4 regions of the Streptomyces sp. NPDC040432 genome follow, and region 1 is predicted to be linked to each of the others. Evidence: riboswitches for the same ligand, from Rfam matches in the RefSeq annotation. Region 1 holds a riboswitch; each other region holds the start of a gene.
The links. A riboswitch is a leader RNA that binds a small molecule or an ion and turns the genes downstream of it on or off. The one in region 1 is predicted to bind cobalamin.
Positions count from the first base shown of each region.

Region 2: it holds a riboswitch for cobalamin, as region 1 does, so the genes downstream of both, aceB (malate synthase A) here and ACZ58N_RS12550 (cobalamin biosynthesis protein) in region 1, are expected to answer to the same signal.
Region 3: it holds a riboswitch for cobalamin, as region 1 does, so the genes downstream of both, ACZ58N_RS24925 (CoA-acylating methylmalonate-semialdehyde dehydrogenase) here and ACZ58N_RS12550 (cobalamin biosynthesis protein) in region 1, are expected to answer to the same signal.
Region 4: it holds a riboswitch for cobalamin, as region 1 does, so the genes downstream of both, ACZ58N_RS32790 (energy-coupling factor ABC transporter permease) here and ACZ58N_RS12550 (cobalamin biosynthesis protein) in region 1, are expected to answer to the same signal.

Region 1 is NZ_JBVIVP010000004.1:503,471-507,417, reverse strand. It holds gene ACZ58N_RS12560 (inorganic phosphate transporter) at 229-1,500, shown strand; gene ACZ58N_RS12555 (hypothetical protein) at 1,529-1,750, shown strand; cobalamin riboswitch at 1,878-2,033, shown strand; gene ACZ58N_RS12550 (cobalamin biosynthesis protein) at 2,070-3,029, shown strand; gene ACZ58N_RS12545 (cobyric acid synthase) at 3,026-3,947, shown strand, end outside.
Region 2 is NZ_JBVIVP010000001.1:190,732-194,678, reverse strand. It holds gene ACZ58N_RS00950 (MEDS domain-containing protein) at 1-162, shown strand, start outside; gene ACZ58N_RS00945 (anti-sigma factor RsbA family regulatory protein) at 159-1,124, shown strand; gene tsaD (tRNA (adenosine(37)-N6)-threonylcarbamoyltransferase complex transferase subunit TsaD) at 1,240-2,298, shown strand; cobalamin riboswitch at 2,400-2,626, shown strand; gene aceB (malate synthase A) at 2,791-3,947, shown strand, end outside.
Region 3 is NZ_JBVIVP010000013.1:91,784-95,730, reverse strand. It holds gene ACZ58N_RS24930 (short-chain fatty acyl-CoA regulator family protein) at 1-1,092, shown strand, start outside; cobalamin riboswitch at 1,308-1,486, shown strand; gene ACZ58N_RS24925 (CoA-acylating methylmalonate-semialdehyde dehydrogenase) at 1,714-3,213, shown strand; gene ACZ58N_RS24920 (acyl-CoA dehydrogenase family protein) at 3,210-3,947, shown strand, end outside.
Region 4 is NZ_JBVIVP010000025.1:24,792-28,738, reverse strand. It holds gene ACZ58N_RS32805 (SsgA family sporulation/cell division regulator) at 1-376, shown strand, start outside; gene ACZ58N_RS32800 (AMIN-like domain-containing (lipo)protein) at 519-1,046, shown strand; gene ACZ58N_RS32795 (flavodoxin family protein) at 1,136-1,888, opposite strand; cobalamin riboswitch at 1,954-2,149, shown strand; gene ACZ58N_RS32790 (energy-coupling factor ABC transporter permease) at 2,179-2,880, shown strand; gene ACZ58N_RS32785 (energy-coupling factor ABC transporter substrate-binding protein) at 2,877-3,257, shown strand; gene cbiQ (cobalt ECF transporter T component CbiQ) at 3,262-3,947, shown strand, end outside.

The sequences.
Region 1 (3,947 bases):
TCTTCCGTACCGTCGTGGCCGGGTTGCCCCGGGCCGGAAGTCCTCCCGGAAGGGGCGTGTTCGCCCCGCTCTGACGTGCACGAATCGCTATATTCGCGGTGGAACCGGGATATAGGTCCCGATCACACGGCACTCCGAGGCACCACTCCGCCCGCCCCAGTTCACCTTCCGTTCATCCAGGTTGCCTACGGTCGCCGAGCCAATGACGTCAAACAGAAGCCTGGGTAAATGGAGCACATAACGCTTCTCCTCGGGATCGTGATCATCACCGCTCTCGTGTTCGACTTCACGAACGGTTTCCACGACACGGCCAACGCGATGGCCACCACCATCTCGACCGGCGCTCTCAAGCCCAAGACCGCGGTCGCCATGTCCGCCGTGCTGAACCTCGTCGGCGCTTTCATGTCCGTGGAGGTCGCCAAGACGATCTCCAAGGGCCTGGTCAACGAGGAAGGCATTCAGCCGGAGGTGATCTTCGCCGCCCTGGTCGGCGCGATCCTCTGGAACCTCGTCACCTGGCTGGTCGGACTGCCCTCCAGCTCCTCCCACGCCCTCATGGGTGGCCTGATCGGTGCCGCGGTCGCTTCCGCGGGTCTCGACGCGGTCAACGGCAGCGTCGTCGTGACGAAGGTGCTGATCCCCGCGATCGCCGCCCCGCTCGTCGCCGGTGTGGCCGCCATGCTGGCCGCGAAGTTGACGTACAAGCTGGGCAACCAGGTCGGCGAGAAGACCTCCGCCAAGGGGTACCGCGCCGGTCAGATCGCCTCGGCCGGTCTCGTCTCCCTCGCGCACGGCACCAACGACGCGCAGAAGACGATGGGCATCATCACCCTGGCGCTGATCGCCGGAAACGCCCTGCCCGCCGGCGCCAACCCGCCGGTCTGGGTCATCGTCTCCGCCGGTCTGGCCATCGCGATGGGCACCTACCTGGGCGGCTGGCGCATCATCCGCACCATGGGCAAGGGCCTGACCGACCTCCAGCCGCAGCAGGGCTTCGCCGCCCAGACCTCGGCCGCGAGCGTCATCCTGGCCTCCTCCACCCTCGGCTTCTCCCTCTCCACCACCCACGCGTGCTCCGGCGCCGTCATGGGTGCCGGTCTGGGACGCAAGGGCGGTGTGGTCCGCTGGTCCACGGCCACCCGCATGTTCATCGCCTGGGGCCTGACCCTGCCGGCCGCCGCGCTCGTCGCCTCCATCGCCGAGCTCGTCATGCGCACCGGTGACATCGGCATCGCCGCGGTCACGGTCTTCCTGGTCGGTTCCTGCTTCGCCATCTGGCTGATCTCCCGCCGTCAGGTCGTCGACCACAACAACGTCAACGAGCTGGAGACCCCCGGCGCGACGGACGAGCCCGGTGTCGTCACCACGGCCATGGCCGCCGTCACCGTCCCGCCGACCACCGCCGCGGCCGGTACCACCGCCGCCGTGACCGACGAGGACCTCAAGGCCACCATCCCGGCCTCGACCGCGACCCCCGCGGCTCCGGCCGCAGCGGTCTGACCCCGAGAACGACAGAGGATTCAGCGGTATGAAGATCGACTGGGCATCACTCGGCTCCGTCTTCGGAGTCAGCCTCACCGCCACGGTCGCCCTCGTGGCCCTCTTCACCCTGGGCCTGGTGGGCCTGTCCAAGCACGAGGCCGCCACCGAGCGCGGCGGCGCCGCGGTCATGGCCCGCGGCGGCGCGTACGTCTGCTTCGCGCTCTGCACGGCGGCCGTGTCGTACGGGATCTACCTGATCGTCAGCTGAGACGGTGCGCCGAAGCTCCCTCCGGGTATCCCGGGGGGAGCTTTCGCATGCCCCGGCGGACCGCCCGCCCTGCGCCCCGTCCTGCGCCCCTCCGCGCACCCGCCGCAGGTCAACGGCAAGTTGACGGGCGTTCTCGGTGCGTGGTGGACTGCGCGAGCCAATACGGCGGCATGGAAGAGGAAGTCCGGTGCGAATCCGGCGCGGTCCCGCCACTGTCACCGGGGCGGCGCACACGGTGCGCGCCCCGGGAGCCAGGAACTCTCGCCGCCGGACACGTCGAACCAGGGCGCGGACCCTGAGTGAGGACATTGCTGCCACCATGCGTGCCGATCGCGTCTTCGCGTACGGCGCCGCGGCGGGCCTGATCGGCGACCGGATCCTCGGGGATCCGCGCCGCGGGCACCCCGTGGCCGCCTTCGGGAGAGCCGCCGCCGCCGTCGAACGCGCCCTGTGGCGCGACGACCGCGCCCGCGGTGTCCTCCACACCCTGGTGTGCGCCGGGGGCGCGACCGCCGTCGGCGTCCTGGCCGCCCGCGCCGTGCGCTCCCGCCCCGCCGCCCGCGTGGCCCTGACCGCCGCCGCCACCTGGGCGGTCGTCGGGGGCACCTCGCTGGGGCGGGAGGCGCGCGCCATCGGCGGGGCGCTCGCCGTCGGTGACACCGAGGTCGCCCGTGAACGCCTGCCCCACCTGTGCGGGCGCGACCCCCAGTCCCTGGACGGGCAGCAGATGGCCCGGGCCGTCGTGGAGTCCGTCGCCGAGAACACCTCCGACGCGGTCGTCGGGGCGCTGGTGTGGGGGGCCGCCGCCGGGGTGCCCGGCCTGCTGGCCTTCCGCGCCGTGAACACCCTGGACGCCATGGTGGGCCACAAGTCGCCCCGTCACCTGCGCTACGGCTGGGCCTCCGCCCGCCTCGACGACCTGGCCGGCTGGCCCGGGGCCCGCCTGACGGCGCTGGCCGCCGTCGTGGCCGGTCCCGACCGTCGGGGAGCCGTACGGGCCTGGCGCGCCGACGCCGCCGCCCACCCCAGCCCCAACGCCGGACCGGTGGAGGCCTCCTTCGCGGGGGCGCTCGGGGTCCGGCTCGGCGGCACCCTGTCCTACGGCGGCCGGACCGAGCACCGTGCCGTGCTGAACGGGGAGACCGGGCGGCCCGTGGAGGTCGCCGACATTGAGCGGGCCGTACGCCTGTCGCGGCAGGTCACCTGGCTGGCGCTGGGCGCCTGCGTCACGGCCCGGCTGCTGGTCTCCCGCACCACGTCGAAGGGACGGCGCGCATGAGCGGCACCGGGCGCGGCGGCGGCATGCTGGTCGCCGGCACCACGTCGGACGCGGGCAAGAGCGTGGTCACGGCGGGCATCTGCCGGTGGCTGGCCCGCCAGGGGGTGAAGGTGGCCCCCTTCAAGGCGCAGAACATGTCGCTGAACTCGTTCGTGACCCGGGAGGGCGCCGAGATCGGGCGGGCCCAGGCCATGCAGGCCCAGGCGGCCCGGGTGGAACCGACCGCGCTGATGAACCCGGTCCTGCTCAAGCCGGGCAGCGACCGCAGCAGTCAGGTCGTGCTGCTCGGCAAGCCGGTGGGCGAGATGAGCGCGCGCGGCTTCTTCGGCACGGCGGGCCCCGACCGGCTCCCCGGGTCGGCCGCGCCCGGTGGGCACCGCGAGCAGCTCCTCGGCGTCGTCACCGACTGCCTGGAGCAGCTGCGGGGCACGTATGACGCCGTGATCTGCGAGGGGGCGGGCAGTCCGGCCGAGATCAACCTGCGCCGGACCGACATCGTGAACATGGGCATCGCGCGGGCCGCGCGGTTCCCCGTCGTCGTGGTCGGGGACATCGACCGGGGCGGCGTCTTCGCGTCCTTCTTCGGGACGACCGCCCTGCTGTCCCCCGAGGACCAGTCGCTGATCGCCGGATACCTGGTCAACAAGTTCCGGGGCGACGTCTCCCTCCTGGAGCCCGGCCTGGAGATGCTGCGCGGTCTCACCGGGCGGGCGACGTACGGGGTGCTGCCGTTCCAGCACGGGCTGGGCATCGACGAGGAGGACGGGCTGCGGGTGTCCCTGCGCGGGGCCGTCCGGGAGTCCGTGGTGGCTCCGCCGGTCGGCGAGGACGTGCTGCGGGTCGCGGTGTGCGCGGTGCCTCTCATGTCGAACTTCACCGACGTCGACGCCCTCGCCGCCGAGCCGGGCGTGGTCGTGC
Region 2 (3,947 bases), on a different contig from region 1:
CTGGACATGATCGACGCCGCCGGCATGCACGCCCTCGTGGACGCGGCCCGCCACCTGCCGGACCGCCGGATCGAGGTGGCCGGGGCGAACGAGACCGTGCGCCTGTGCTGGGAACTCGCGGGCTACGCGACCGCCGGCGTACCGGTGGTGATGGCGGCATGACCGCGACCGTGCCCTCGAAGCCGTCCGGCGGGGACCACAGCCCCTTCCGCCACGAGCTGTACCCCTACCGCGGCGAGGCGCAATTCCTTTCCGGGACGCTGGACTTCATCCACGAGGCCTTGGAGGGCGGCGAGGCGGTCGTCGTCGCCGTCCCCTCCGACAAGACCTCGCTCCTGCGCGGTGAACTCGCCGACGAACCGGCCGTCACGTTCGTCGACACCACGACGGCGGGCCCGAACCCCGGCCGTCACGTCGCCGCCTGGACCGCCTGGATGACGGAGCGCGGCGAGGGCGACAGGCCCGTGCGCGGCATCGGGGAAACCGCCTGGCACGAGGCGCGCAGTGCCGCGCACCTGTCCGAACTGCGCTACAACGAATGGCTGTTGAACCGGGCCTTCGCGCGCAGCTCCACCTGGTCGATGCTGTGCCCCTACGACGCGGCGGACGAGGACCAGGACGCCCTGCGGTCGCTGTCCAGCTGCCACCCCCTGATCCGCCGGGATGGTCGGCAAGCGAACAACGAGGACTACCTCACCGGTGACGAGTACCCCTTCGAGGTCCTGACCGACCCGTGCGACCCGTTCCAGGAGATGGGCTACGCGCAGGGCGACCTCGGCGCGATCCGCTCGAAGGTGTCCCAGTGCGCGTCCGACGCGGGCGTGCCCCAGGACCGGCTGCCGAAGCTGGCCGTGGCCGTCACGGAGATCGCGACGAACAGCATCCGCCACGGCGGCGGCCACGGCACCCTGCGCACCTGGGCCCAGGACGCGACCTTCCTGTGCGAGTTCCGCGACTCCGGCTACATCCCCGACGTCATGGCGGGCCGCAGCCGTCCCGACGCCCACCAGATCGGAGGCCGAGGGCTGTGGCTCGCCCACCAGCTCTGCGACCTCGTCGAGATCCGCTCCACCCGCGACCGGGGTACCACGATCCGGCTCCACATGGACGTACCGCGGTCGTAGGGCCCCCGACCCGACCCGACCCGACCGGCCCGGACCCCTCCCTCGGCCGCGTACCTTATTGCACAGAGGTTGCAATTGCTTGAACTGTGCGAAAGGGGCCGTCGTGGGCTCTCCGGTGGTACTGGGCATCGAGTCGTCCTGCGATGAGACGGGGGTCGGCATCGTCTCGGGCGGGCGGCTGCTCGCGCACGTCGTCGCGTCGAGCATGGACGAACACGCCCGATTCGGCGGGGTGGTGCCGGAGATCGCCGCCCGCGCCCACCTGCAGGCCTTCAACCCGGTCGTCCGGGAGGCCCTGGACCGGGCGGGCCTGCGGATCCCCGACATCGACGCCGTGGCGGTCACCACCGGGCCGGGCCTCTCGGGCGCGCTGCAGGTGGGGCTGGCCGGGGCGAAGACCCTCGCGTACTCCGCGGGCGTCCCGCTGTACGGCGTGCACCACCTGGCCGGACACGTCGCCGCCGACACGCTGGAGCACGGGCCGCTCCCGAACCCGTGCATGGTGCTGATCGTGTCGGGGGGCCACACCTCACTGCTGTTCGTACGGGACCTCGTCCGGGACCCGATCCTGCACCTCGGGGACACCGTCGACGATGCCGCGGGGGAGTGCTTCGACAAGGTGGCAAGGGTCTTCGGACTGCCCTACCCCGGCGGACCCGCCATCGACCGGGCCGCCCGCGGCGGCAACGGGTGCGCGGTGGCGTTCCCGCGCCCGCTCACACGTCCGGGTGACGCCCCGTACGCCTTCTCCTTCTCCGGTCTGAAGACCGCCGCCGCCCGCTGGGCCGAGCAGCACCGCGTCCGCGGCGAGGAGATCCCGCTCGCCGACGGCGCCGCCTCCCTCCAGGAGGCCGTCGCCGACGTCCTCACGCGCAAGGCGCTGGCCGCCTGCAAGGAGTACGACGTGCGCACCCTCGTCGTGGTGGGTGGGGTCGCCGCCAACTCCAGGGTGCGCGCGCTGGCCGACGAGCGCTGCGCGGCCGCCGGTGTGGAGCTGCGGGTGCCCCCACTGACCCTGTGCACCGACAACGGGGCGATGATCGCCGCCGTCGGCGACCTCCTGGTGCGGGCCGGCTCGGCTCCGGCACAGCTCGACCTGTCGATCGATCCGTCCGCGCCGCTGGAGTACGCGGCCCTGCATCCCGTCGCCCGCGCCGCCGCGAAGGCCTCGTGAAAGGGGCCCGCCGCGCAGCGGACACCGCCCGGGGAGGCGGACGCGTCGAGCCCGCCCCGTCCGGAATGCAGACGCCCGCTCCCACGCCCCGGCGGACCGTCTAGGCTGATCGAGCAGCTGGTTCGCCCCGTCCGCCAGACGGGATGCGTCGCAAGAGGGAACCCGGTGGGAATCCGGGACTGCCCCGCAGCGGTGAGTGGGAACGACCGCCGTCATACGCACTGGGACCGGACAACGGTCCCGGGAAGCGACGGCCAGTAGGTGCCCGCCGGGAGACCCGGTGGGCGTGCCCGCGAGTCCGAAGACCTGCCCGTTGCCCGTGCGCGGACGATTCCGTGTGCGGAGATCCCGGTGACCTCGTGGGCGGGTCGGCGTACACAACGAGCGGCACGTGCGGCAACTCCGCCGCGTGGGCGGCCCGTCGTGTCGTTCCTTCGCGTCCGCGTCCCCCTGCCGGGACGGTTCTGGACACATCTCGCGAAGGAGAGTTCCGTGACAGGCAAGTCCGCAGCCGCGGCAGCGACCTCCCGCACCGTCGAAGTCCTCGGCGCTCCGGGCCCCCGATTCGAGGAGATCCTCACCCCAGCAGCCCTGGACTTCCTCGCGCGGCTGGATTCGGCGTTCGAGAAACGGCGCCTGGACATCCTCAAGGAGCGCCGCCACCAGTCCGATCGCCTGGCCTCGGGCTCCCGCCCCGACTTTCCCCGCGCCACGTCGGCGGTCCGCGACGACGCGACCTGGAAGGTCGCCCCTCCTGCTCCCGGCCTGCTGGATCGCCGCGTGGAGATCACCGGGCCCCCCGAGCGGACCGTGGCCGTGCACGCCCTCAATTCGGGTGCCCAGGTGTGGACGGCCGACTTCGAGGACGCCACGTCCCCCGTCTGGGGAAACGTCATCAACGGCCAACTGAACCTGCTCGACGCCGTAGAGCGACGGATCGGCTTCACCACCCCCGACGGCACGGAGCACAGCCTCGGAGAGCGCCTCGCCACCATCATGGTCCGCCCGCGCGGCTGGCACCTGGACGAGGCCCACCTCACGATCGACGGACGGCCGGTGTCGGCCGCGCTGGTCGACTTCGGGCTGTACTTCTTCCACTGTGCGCGGCGACAGATCGACGGAGGCAGCGGCCCGTACTTCTACCTTCCCAAGCTGGAGACCCGGCACGAAGCCCGCCTGTGGAACGACGTGTTCGTCCTCGCCCAGGACCTCCTCGGCATCCCGCGGGGGACGATCCGGGCCACCGCGCTGATCGAGACGGTCCCCGCCGCCTTCGAGATGGAGGAGATCCTCTACGAACTGCGCGAGCACTCGGCCGGGCTCAACGCCGGTCGCTGGGACTACTTGTTCAGCCTGCTCAAAACCTTCGGGTACGGAACCGACCTGCTGCTCCCGGACCGGGTCTCCTTCACGATGGACGCCCCCTTCATGCGGGCGTACACGGCCCTGCTCGTCAGCACCTGCCACCGCCGCGGAGCCCACGCCATCGGAGGGATGGTCACCCGCGTACCGGGCGAGGGCACGGGCCCGGACGAGGACGTCCCGGACGGCGTGCGAATCGACGCCGAACGCGAGGCCTCGGAAGGCTTCGACGGAGCGTGGGTCGCCCATCCGGCGCTGGTCCCGGTGTGCCGGGAGGCCTTCGACGG
Region 3 (3,947 bases), on a different contig from region 1:
GTGCTGCTCGACCTGGGCCGCCGCGGCCAACTGCTGGCCGAGCGACTGGCGGGGTCCGCCGACGGGCGGGACGGGGACCCTGGCACCGGCCTGCCGCGCTCGCCGCACGAGGAGATCCGGGAGTTCTTCTACCGGCGCCAGAACTACCTCCACGACACCGACCTCGCGGCCGAGGAACTGGCCCGTACCATCCGGATCCGTCCCGGTGAGGTCGTCCGCGCCCTCTCGGCACGGCTCGCGGACCGGCACGGGGTCCGGGTGAGCGTCGACTCGGACCGGCTGCACCACTACGACGACTCGGGCCGGGTGCTGCACCTGTCCGCCCGGCTGCGGCCGGGCCAGCAGGCCTTCCGGATGGCCACCCAGCTGGCGCTCCTGGAGTACGGCGGCGAACTGGACCGGCTGGCGGCGGAGGACTTCCCCGCGGGGTCGACCCCGCACGCGCTGGCCCGGATCGGCATCGCCAACTACTTCGCCGCCGCCCTGATCCTCCCGTACAGGGCCTTCCACACGGCCGCCGAAGAATTCCGCTACGACATCGAGCGCCTCACGGACCACTTCGGCCTCGGCTACGAGACCGTCTGCCACCGCCTCAGTACCCTGCAACGCCCCAGGCTGCGTGGGGTGCCCTTCTCCTTCGTCCGTGTCGACCGCGCCGGGAACATGTCCAAGCGGCAGTCCGCCACCGGATTCCACTTCTCCCGTGCGGGCGGTACCTGCCCGCTGTGGAACGTCTACGAGGCCTTCGCGGCGCCCGGCCGGATCCACGTACAGGTGGCCGCCATGCCCGACGGGCAGCGGTACCTGTGGACCGCCCGCGCCGTCACCCGCCACCGCGGCGGCTGGGGCGAACCCGGCAAGACCTTCGCCATCGGTCTCGGCTGCGAGATCCGGCACGCCTCCCGGCTGGTCTACTCCGACGGGATCGACCTGGACAACGCGGCGGCGGCCACCCCCATCGGTATGGGCTGTCGGCTCTGCGAGCGGCTCGACTGCCCGCAGCGCGCCGTCCCGCCACTGGGGCGGCCGCTCGCCGTCGACGAGAACTCCAGCACCTTCGTCCCGTACCGGGTCGCCGACCGGGACCGCTGAGCCCGGACCCGGACCGGGACGAGTCCGGTGCCGACCCGCACGTCGAGGTGGAACCGGCTCCTGGCGGCGTTCCGGCTCCGCGCGGTCGAAGGTCACCTGGATCTGCCCGACGGCCGACATGGGGGCACCGCACCCGCGGTGGCCCGCCGGGGCGGCGGGGTTTTCGCACGACCGCGCCAAGGGTGGGGGTGGACTTACTAGGACGTCCAACTATATGTTCGTGGCAAGCCCGCGGTGCAGGGAAGCCGGTGTGAATCCGGCGCGGTCCCGCCACTGTGACCGGGAAGTGCGTTCTCCAGCAGGTCAGGCCACTGACGGCAGCCATCCGTCGGGAAGGCCGGAGAGCACGCGATGATCCGGGAGTCAGGATACCGGCCGTGGGGTGATCCGTGTTGTCCACGAGGATGGAGCAGACACGCATGGCACCGGTACGTGACCACGGCCCAGGTGATCCGGCGGAGTCCCCGAACGACGAGGCCCTGTCCTCGCGTTCGTGACTCGACGAAGGCCCCCGGGCCCTCCCTGTCCCGCGGTCGGAACCGCGGTCCGCACCCCGATCGGTGCCGTACCGCTCCCGCGCCGCGCCTTCCTCGGATCCTCACCTGACGAGAGCAGGCTTCGATGGTCCGCGAACTCACCCACTTCATCGGCGGCAAGCACACGACCGGCACGTCCGGTCTCTACGCCGACGTGTACGACCCCAACACCGGCACGGTGCAGGCCAGGGTCCCCCTGGCCGGACGCGCCGACACCGAGGCGGCGATCGCCAACGCGGAGGAGGCGCAACTGGAATGGGGGCAGTGGAACCCGCAGCGACGCGCCCGCGTCATGTTGCGCTTCCTCCAGCTCGTCGAGGGCGAGCGGGACTCCCTGGCCCGGCTGCTGTCCTCCGAGCACGGCAAGACCGTCGCCGACGCCCACGGCGACCTGCAACGCGGCCTGGAGGTCGTCGAGTTCGCCGCCGGCGTACCGCACCTGCTGAAGGGCGAGTTCACCGACAACGCGGGCACCGGGATCGACGTGCACTCGCTGCGTTCCCCACTGGGCGTGGTCGCGGGCATCACCCCCTTCAACTTCCCCGCGATGATCCCCCTCTGGCAGGCCGCACCTGCCCTGGCCTGCGGAAACTCCTTCATCCTGAAGCCCTCCGAGCGGGACCCCTCCGTCCCGTTGCGACTGGCCGAACTGTTCCTGGAGGCCGGACTGCCGCCCGGCGTGCTCAACGTGGTCAACGGCGGCAAGGAGACCGTCGACACCCTCCTGGAGGACCCCCGCGTCCAGGCCCTCGGCTTCGTCGGGTCCACCCCGATCGCCGCGCACATCTATGCCACCGCCGCGGCCCACGGCAAGCGCGCCCAGTGCTTCGGCGGCGCCAAGAACCACATGATCGTGATGCCCGACGCGGACCTCGACCAGGCCGTGGAGGCACTGATCGGCGCCGGCTACGGCTCGGCGGGCGAGCGCTGCATGGCCATCGCCGTCGCCGTCCCCGTCGGCGAGGAGACCGCGAACACCCTGGTCGCCAAGCTGGCGGAACGCATCTCCACCCTGCGCGTCGGCCGCTCCGACGACCCCGAGGCCGACTTCGGGCCCCTGGTCAGCCGGGACGCCCTCGACCGGGTGAACCGCTACGTCGGCATCGGGGCCACCGAGGGAGCCGAACTCGTCGTCGACGGACGCGGATTCACCCTGCCCGGCCACGAGGACGGCTACTTCGCCGGAGCCACCCTCTTCGACCGCGTCACCCCGCAGATGCGGATCTACCGCGAGGAGATCTTCGGCCCGGTGCTGTCCGTGGTCCGCGCCGCCGACTACGAGGAAGCGCTGCGCCTGCCCACCGAGCACCCCTACGGCAACGGCGTCGCGATCTTCACCCGGGACGGCGACACCGCACGCGACTTCACCCGCCGCGTGGGCGCCGGCATGGTCGGGGTCAACGTGCCGATCCCCGTGCCCGTCGCCTACCACACCTTCGGCGGCTGGAAGCGGTCCGGCTTCGGCGACCTCAACCAGCACGGGCCCGACTCGATCCGCTTCTACACCCGGACCAAGACCGTCACCTCGCGCTGGCCCTCCGGGGCCAAGGAGAGCGCGAGCTTCACCATCCCGACGATGGGATGAGCGCCGTGACCACCCTCACCGAGGACCAGCTCGCCCTCGCCGAGGTCACCCTCGACTTCGCCCAGGAGCAGTTGGCCCCCCACGCCGTCGCCTGGGACCAGGCCAAGCACTTCCCCGTCGACGTCATCCGCCGGGCGGCCGCGCTCGGCCTCGGCGGCGTCTACGTCCGTGAGGAGCACGGCGGCTCCGGCCTCACCCGCTCCGACGGGGTCCTCGTCTTCGAGACCCTGGCGACCGGCTGCCCGTCGATCGCCGGCTACCTCTCCATCCACAACATGGTCGCCTGGATGATCGACCGGTACGGGGACGCCGCCCAGCGCCGCCGCTGGTTGCCCGCCCTGTGCACCGCCGACGTCCTGGGCAGCTACTGCCTCACCGAGCCGGGCGCCGGCTCCGACGCCGCCGCGCTGCGCACCCGTGCCGAACGGGACGGCGAGCACTACGTCCTGACGGGCGTCAAGCAGTTCATCTCCGGAGCCGGGGCCGCCGGCGTCTACGTGGTCATGGCCCGCACGGGGGAGGGCGGGTCCGGCGGGATCTCCGCGTTCGTCATCGAGCGCGAGGACCCCGGGGTCTCCTTCGGACCCAACGAGCACAAGATGGGCTGGAACGCCCAGCCCACCCGTCAGGTCGTCCTCGACGGCGTGCGGATCCCCGCGGACCGCCGGCTCGGCGCCGAGGGCGACGGCTTCCGCATCGCCATGAACGGCCTCAACGGCGGTCGACTCGGCATC
Region 4 (3,947 bases), on a different contig from region 1:
GCGACTGGAGGCGGCTCCCGTGTCCGTCCCCCTCCAGGGGGTCTTCGTGTACCGCACGGACCGGCCGTACGAGCTGGCCGTGGACTTCCGCGGCGCGGGGGTCCACCTGGCGCGCTGGGTGTTCTCCCGGGAACTCCTGCTCGACGGGGAGTCCACCGCCACGGGTGAGGGCGACATACAGGTGTGGCCCCGCCGGCAGCGCTCGGAGCCGCGGGTCTTCCTCGCCTTCAGCAACGGGCTGCAGAACTGCGTGGTCTCCGCCCGCGCCAAGGACATCCGCGAGCTGTGCCGCCGGATGAGCACCCTCGTCCCGCGCGGACAGGAACGTCGTCACTACGACCTCGACGCCGAGGTGAGCGCCCTGCTGGCGCACTGACCGGCCGCCGGACGGATCCGGGGGCGCCGACCGGCCGGGAGGGCCGGAAAAGGGCCCGCGCGGCCGTGCAACCGTAGGCGCCCGCCGGGTGTCCTACCCGATGACACCCTTGTCCCCGTCTCTGAAGAATCGGGGGGACGTCATGCGTCACCTGCTTCGTCCTCGTCGTCGGCGGATCGTGGCCCTGGCCACGGGCGCGCTGCTCACCGCCGGGCTCGCGCTCGCCGGTCCGGCCACCGCCGCCTCCGCCGCCGCTTCCACCACCAGGACCCAGACCCCGCTCGTCGTGAACGCCCGCTGGGGCGGTCACTGCACCTTCGACCGGATCGTGATCGACATCCAGGGCCACGTCCCGACGGTCAACGTCAGTCCCGTCCCCAAGCTGGTCTACGACGGTTCGGGCAAGCCCGTGCCGCTCGCCGGGAAGTACTTCCTGGAGATCCGTCTGAACCCCGCCGCGGGACACGACGACGCGGGTCAGAACGTCTACCTGGGCCCCCGGCTGCAGAAGATCTACCTGCCCAAGCTCAAGGGCATCGCCATGACCGGCGACTACGAGGGGTACGTGACCTTCGGCGCCGCCTTCGACACCAAGCCGGCCTACGGCGTCACCGTCCTGCACAACCCGGAGCGGGTCGTGGTGGACGTGTCGCACCCCAACACCTGCTGACCTGACGGGACCGGCGAACGGTCGGGGGCCCGGGGTGTCGCACACCCCGGGCCCCCTGCCGTTGCCCCGGGCGGGTCCCGGGCGGGGGCTCAGCGGTGCTCGGGGTTGGGGAAGTCGAAGCGGCAGCCCGCGTCCCACGCGGAGCGCTGGTTGCCGTGCGCGGGGAAGCCGCCGGCGCGCTTGAGGAGCGCGGCGAGGTGCATGAGGTTCCAGGACATGAAGGCGGTGTTGCGGTTGGTGAAGTCGTTCTCGGGGCCGCCCGAACCCGGGTCGAGGTAGGAGGGTCCCGGTCCGGCCTCGCCGATCCAGCCCGCGTCGGCCTGCGGCGGGACGGCGTAGCCGAGGTGCTGGAGGCTGTAGAGGACGTTCATCGCGCAGTGTTTGACGCCGTCCTCGTTGCCGGTGATCAGGGCTCCGCCGACGCGCCCGTAGTAGGCGTACTGGCCCTGTTCGTTCAGGATCGAGGAGCAGGCGTAGAGCCGCTCGATCACCTGCTTCATGACGGAACTGTTGTCGCCGAGCCAGATCGGGCCGCAGAGCACCAGGATGTCGGCGTCCATGATCCGGCTGTAGAGGACCGGCCACTGGTCGCTCTCCCAACCGTGCTCGGTCATGTCCGGCCAGACCCCGGTGGCGATGTCGTGGTCGACCGCCCGGATCAGGGACGTGCGGGCACCGGCGGCCTCCATGACGGCGCGGCTCCGCGCGATCAGGCCCTCGGTGTTGCTGGGCTCGGGCGAGCGTTTGAGCGTGCAGTTCACGTAGACGGCGGAGAGGTCCGAGTAGTCGAAGGATTCGTCAGCCACTCCCCCACGCTGGCCCGACCCGTCGCCGGCCGCCATCGGACCGCATCCACCCGGGTCACCCCCGCCGGCGGGGCCGGGTTGTTACCGGTCGGCGCGGCCGACTACTGTCAGCGGGCCTTGGTGTTCGGGAAACCGGTGGGAAACCGGTGCGGCCCTCGCCACTGTGATCGGGAAGTCCGGCTCCATTCCTGCGGGAAGCCACTGGGTTCCGCGCGGGAGACCGCACGGCCCCGGGAAGGCGGAGTCAGGGCATCAGTACCCGTGAGCCAGGAGACCGGCCGGGGCGCGTCGTCCATCCACGAGGTGCTGGAGAGGTCTCTCTACTCATGCATATAGCCGAGGGGTTCCTGCCCCCTTTGCACGCGGTCGCCTGGGGCGCCGCATCCGCTCCCTTCGTCGTCCACGGCGTCCGCGCCCTCACCCGCGAGGTGAAGGCCAATCCCGAGAGCACCCTGCTGCTCGGGGCGTCCGGAGCGTTCACATTCGTCCTTTCCGCCCTGAAGATCCCTTCGGTGACGGGTAGTTGCTCGCACCCCACCGGCACCGGCCTGGGAGCCATCCTGTTCAGGCCGCCGATCATGGCGGTCCTCGGCACGATCACCCTGCTGTTCCAGGCCCTGCTGCTGGCGCACGGCGGGCTCACCACGCTCGGCGCCAACGTCTTCTCGATGGCCATCGCCGGCCCCTGGGCGGGCTACGGGGTCTACCGGCTGCTGAAGAAGTTCGACGTGCCGCTGATGGTGACCGTCTTCTTCGGCGCCTTCTTCGCCGACCTCGTCACCTACTGCGTGACCTCCGTCCAGCTCGCGCTGGCCTTCCCGGACCCGTCCGGCGGCTTCGTCGGCGCCCTGGAGAAGTTCGCGGGCATCTTCGCCCTCACCCAGATCCCGCTCGCGGTCAGCGAGGGCCTGCTGACGGTCCTCGTGGTGCGGCTGCTGATGCAGTCCAGCAAGTCCGACCTGGTGCGCCTGGGCGTCGCCCGGCTGACCGGTGGCAACAAGGCGAAGCAGGAGGCGACGGTCCGATGACCCGGAACGCGAAGATCAACACACTGCTGCTGCTCCTGGTGGCGGCGCTGGCCGTGCTCCCGCTCGCGCTGGGACTCGGGGACGGCAAGGAGGAGCCGTTCGCGGGCGCCGACGCGCAGGCGGAGGCGGCCATCACCGAGCTGAAGCCGGATTACGAACCCTGGTTCTCCCCGCTGTACGAACCCCCCTCGGGCGAGATCGAATCGGCCCTGTTCGCCCTCCAGGCGGCGCTCGGCGCGGGCGTGCTCGCGTACTACTTCGGCGTGCGCAAGGGGCGCCGCCAGGGCGCGGCGCTCGCGGACGGCGGGACCGGGACCGGCGACGGGGCCGGCACGGGCGGCGGAACCGGTTCGGCGGCGGCCGGCGCGGAGCGCTAGCGCGGTGCTGCCGATCGACGTGGCGGCGCACAGCAGTCGCTGGCGCCGCCGCCATCCGTTGGAGAAGGCCCTGCTGGGGCTGGGGCTGACGGTCACCGCCGTGTGTCTGCCGCCCTGGCCCGGCGGGCCGTTGGTCGCCGCGGCGACCCTGGTGGTGCTGCTCGGACCCGCCGGGGTCGCCGGGCGGCAGCTGTGGCGGGCCTTCCGGGTACCGCTCGGCTTCTGCTGCACGGGGGCGCTGCCGCTGCTGGTGTCACTGGGCGGGCCGGCCGGTTTCGTCTCGCTCGCCCCCGACGGGCCCCGGCACGCCGGCGAGCTGCTCCTGCGCACCTCGGCGGCCTCGCTCGGGGTGCTGCTGTTCGCCTTCACCACCCCGGTGTCGGACGTGCTGCCCCGGCTGGTGCGGGCCGGGGTACCGGCCCCCGTCGTCGACGTGGCCCTCGTCATGTACCGGATCGGGTTCCTGCTGCTCGACTCGATGGCCCAGGTCCGCCGGGCCCAGGCGGCCCGCCTCGGGCACACGAACCGGGCCGCGGTGTGGCGCTCGCTGGCCGGGCTCGCGGCGACCGCGTTCGTCCGGGCCTTCGACCGCGCCGGACGGCTCCAGGAGGGGCTGGCCGGGCGCGGCTACGACGGCGCGCTGCGGGTGCTCGTCCCCGAGGCGCCCCTGTCCCGGCGGTTCCTGGCGGC